Regions from separate parts of the Streptomyces sp. NPDC000594 genome, predicted to be linked through region 2. Evidence: predicted binding sites of a transcription regulator. Region 2 holds the regulator's gene; the other holds the start of a gene.
What was found. Region 2 encodes HrcA, which represses chaperone genes, less so after heat shock. Its sites were predicted from a motif close to TTNGCACTCNGNNNNNCNGAGTGCNAA; they were not measured.
Positions count from the first base shown of each region.

Region 1: a site for HrcA is predicted at 1,146-1,172, ahead of groL (chaperonin GroEL). Genes of this name have one in related genera too.

Region 1 is NZ_JBEPCY010000037.1:42,936-45,138, reverse strand. Features, by position in the region: gene ABT354_RS32155 (MoaD/ThiS family protein) at 1-173, shown strand, start outside; gene ABT354_RS32150 (cold-shock protein) at 623-826, shown strand; gene groL (chaperonin GroEL) at 1,337-2,203, shown strand, end outside.
Region 2 is NZ_JBEPCY010000002.1:424,761-426,963, reverse strand. Features, by position in the region: gene dnaJ (molecular chaperone DnaJ) at 1-665, opposite strand, end outside; gene hrcA (heat-inducible transcriptional repressor HrcA) at 666-1,691, opposite strand; gene ABT354_RS04535 (MBL fold metallo-hydrolase) at 1,936-2,203, shown strand, end outside.

The DNA.
Region 1 (2,203 bases), on a different contig from region 2:
TGGAGAAGAACCACGCGGGGATCGCCGCGCGCGTCCTGGACGACACGGGGCGGCTGCGCCGCTTCGTGAACATCTATGTGAACGACGACGATGTCCGTTTTGAGCAGGGTCTGGAGACCGCGACGCCGGACGGCGCCGGCATCTCGATCATCCCCGCGGTGGCCGGCGGCTGACCCCGTCGCCACTTACGCAACGTCACTTCGATTGCCCCCTCCGTAAGACAAACGGAGGGGGCAATTCTGCATGGTTGAGCACGCTACAGTTGGGGAACGCCCCCGGATTCGCCTCGACGGACGCCCTATGGGAATGCGCCCGAGCGCGATAAGAAGCAGCCAATGTGCGCGTTGACTATGTCTCATAAGTCTCCTTTGCCGGGCCCGAGTTGCCCTGGAATTTCGTGAATTCTTGGTAATTACACCTTCCGCCATGCCTGGATTTCTCGTCCGATTGACCTGTTGCAGAGGGCAGTTGGGCAGATACATTCAGCCGCGGTCGACGCGTTCCGACGCACACCTGTGGGTGTCTTCGTCCCGTCTTCGGCGGAGTTGGCACTGCGGGTGAGATCTGACCCGGGTCCGTGAAGTGCGGTCCTGCGCAAGGGCCAGTAATAGGGGAGTTAGGCATGGCTCAGGGCACCGTCAAGTGGTTCAACGCGGAGAAGGGCTACGGCTTCATCGCGGTCGACGGTGGTGCGGATGTATTCGTCCACTACAGCGCGATCCAGATGGACGGCTACCGCACCCTGGAGGAGGGTCAGCGAGTCGAGTTCGAAATCTCGCAGGGGCAGAAGGGACCGCAGGCCGACATGGTGAAGCTGACGGCCTGAGCGGGCGCCACCGACGGGCCAGGACGGCCGGAGGGGCGGTTCGCGCCCGTACCACCCGCGGAGGAACCTGCGACGCGATCGGCCACCGACGCGATGACGCAGCATGTGGGGTCCGCATCCCGGAGACGGGGTGCGGACCCCACAGGCATTCCCGGCGACGGCCGGCGCCGGCGGGCGCGGAAGGCGGGGCACCCCCGGCCGGCACAGCACCCCGGCGAGCGCGGCGCCCCGGCGGTCGGGGGTGCCCCACAGGTGCCTCCGTGCGCCGCCCCGCGCGCCCCGGAGCGTGCCCCGTGAGGGTCCGGTTCTCCCCAAGGCGCTTGCACTCTCCCTGGGCGAGTGCTAATCATTGGCGTTAGCACTCTCCCCGTGAGAGTGACAAAGAAGGACCGGGTCGGTGAGGTCTCCAGGCCGGGGTGGACCAGTGTCCACCAGGGCAGCGGGACCGTCCGTCGCGGGCGCCAGCGCGGTCCACCAGAGCTTCCCACCAGTCCGTGGAGGACACTTCACATGGCAAAGATCATCGCGTTCGACGAGGAGGCGCGGCGCGGCCTTGAGCGCGGGATGAACCAGCTCGCCGACGCCGTCAAGGTCACCCTCGGTCCCAAGGGCCGGAACGTGGTCCTGGAGAAGAAGTGGGGCGCGCCCACGATCACCAACGATGGCGTGTCCATCGCCAAGGAGATCGAGCTGGAGGACCCGTACGAGAAGATCGGCGCCGAGCTCGTCAAGGAAGTCGCCAAGAAGACGGACGACGTCGCCGGTGACGGTACGACGACCGCCACGGTCCTGGCTCAGGCGCTGGTCCGCGAGGGTCTGCGCAATGTCGCCGCCGGTGCCAACCCGATGGCCCTGAAGCGCGGTATCGAGAAGGCCGTCGAGGCCGTCTCCGCCGCCCTGCTGGAGCAGGCGAAGGATGTGGAGACCAAGGAGCAGATCGCCTCCACCGCCTCCATCTCCGCCGCCGACACCCAGATCGGCGAGCTGATCGCCGAGGCCATGGACAAGGTCGGCAAGGAAGGCGTCATCACCGTCGAGGAGTCCCAGACCTTCGGTCTGGAGCTGGAGCTCACCGAGGGTATGCGCTTCGACAAGGGCTACATCTCGGCGTACTTCGCGACCGACATGGAGCGTATGGAGGCGTCCCTGGACGACCCGTACATCCTGATCGTGAACTCCAAGGTCGGCAACGTGAAGGACCTCCTTCCGCTGCTGGAGAAGGTCATGCAGTCGGGCAAGCCCCTGCTGATCATCGCCGAGGACGTCGAGGGCGAGGCCCTGTCCACGCTGGTCGTGAACAAGATCCGCGGCACCTTCAAGTCCGTCGCCGTCAAGGCCCCGGGCTTCGGCGACCGCCGCAAGGCCATGCTGAACGAC
Region 2 (2,203 bases):
CCCGCCGGGATCTTCACCGTCAGCGTGCGGCGGGAACGGACCCGTCCGTCGCCCGCGCACTCCGGGCAGGGGGTCGGGACGACGGTCCCGAAGCCCTGGCACTGGGGGCAGGGGCGGGAGGTCATGACCTGCCCCAGGAAGGAGCGGGTGACCTGGGAGACCTCACCGCGGCCGCGGCACATGTCACAGGTCTGCGCCGAGGTCCCCGGCGCGGCGCCCTCACCGGAACAGGTGGTGCACACCACGGCCGTGTCGACCTGGATGTCCTTGGTCGTGCCGAAGGCCGCCTCGCTGAGCTCGATCTCCAGCCGGATCATCGCGTCCTGGCCGCGCCGGGTCCGCGAGCGCGGGCCCCGCTGGGACGCCGTCCCGAAGAACGCGTCCATGATGTCCGAGAAGTTCCCGAAGCCACCCGCGCCGAAGCCGCCCGCGCCCGCGCCGCCCGACTGGGAGAGCGGATCGCCGCCGAGGTCGTAGACCTGCTTCTTCTGCGGGTCCGAGAGCACCTCGTAAGCGGCGTTGATCTCCTTGAACCGCTCCTGGGTCTTCGGATCGGGATTCACATCCGGGTGCAGCTCACGGGCGAGCCGCCGGAATGCCTTCTTGATCTCGTCCTGCGACGCGTCGCGGCGTACGCCCAGTACGGCGTAGTAGTCCGTGGCCACTTACGACTCCGCCAGGATCTGTCCGACGTAACGTGCCACTGCGCGTACCGCTCCCATCGTTCCGGGGTAGTCCATGCGGGTCGGTCCGACCACGCCGAGTTTGGCGACTGCCTCGTCGCCCGAACCGTAGCCGACCGAGACCACGGACGTTGCGTTGAGCCCTTCATGGGCGTTCTCGTGACCAATGCGGACGGTCATACCCATACCGCCCGACTCCTTGGCCTCGCCCAGCAGCTTGAGCAGCACCACATGCTCCTCCAGCGCCTCCAGGACCGGCCGGATCGTCAGGGGGAAGTCATGACCGAAACGGGTGAGATTGGCCGTCCCGCCGATCATCAGCCGCTCCTCCTTCTCCTCGACCAGGGTCTCCAGAAGGGTGGCGAGCACGGTGGAGACCGCCGCCCGGTCCTCCGCGTCGAAGGACTCCGCGAGATCCTGCACCAGCTGGGGCACATCGGCGAACCTCCGGCCCACCACCCGGCTGTTGAGCCGGGCCCGCAGATCGGCCAGCGGATTCTCCCCGAAGGGCGCCGGGCAGTCGATCACCCGCTGCTCGACCCGCCCCGTGTCGGTGATCAGTACCAGCATCAGCCGCGCGGGGGCGAGGGACAGCAGCTCCACATGACGCACGGTGGAACGGCTGAGCGAGGGGTACTGGACGACCGCGACCTGACGGGTGAGCTGCGCCAGCAGCCGTACCGTACGGCCCACGACATCGTCAAGGTCCACCGCTCCGTCCAGGAAGTTCTGGATGGCGCGGCGCTCGGCCGACGACAGCGGCTTCACCCCGGCCAGCCGGTCCACGAAGAGACGGTAGCCCTTGTCCGTGGGGATACGCCCGGCGCTGGTGTGCGGCTGGGCGATGAAGCCCTCCTCCTCCAGCACCGCCATGTCATTGCGGACGGTCGCCGGGGAGACCCCCAGCTTGTGACGCTCGGTGAGCGCCTTGGAACCCACCGGCTCCTCGGTGCCCACATAGTCCTGGACGATGGCACGCAACACTTCGAGCCTGCGTTCACTGAGCATCGCGCGCACCTCCAGTGGTGGTCCCTCGGTGGTTCTTCGGACGGGTCTTCGGCCGGTTCTTCGATCAGGTCCTGCGGTCGGGTTCTGCGGTCACCGCGCGGTGCTCCGGTCACTGCCTGGCACTCAAAGGTCGCGAGTGCCAGTTTTCCCCGTGCCAGTGTACGGCCGTGGGGTACGCCCCTAGCAAGGGCGACCGACCACGCTACCGCGCGCTCACCCTGGTCGTTGCCAGTAGCGTCCCGGTATGGACGTGAGTTGGGAAGACCTCGGCTGGGAGCGGCTGGCCGAGGGAGTGGGCCGGCGCAGACTGCCCGGCTGGGACGCCACCTGTGGATTGATCGTCGGCGCCGAGGGGGTACTGCTCTACGACACGGGCTCCACCCTCGCCGAGGGCGAGGAGCTGAGGGCCCAGGTGGGAAGGCTGCTGCCGGGGCGGCAAGTGACGCATATCGCACTCAGCCACCCCCATTTCGACCATGTGATGGGCACGGCCGCCTTCCCGGACGCCGAGG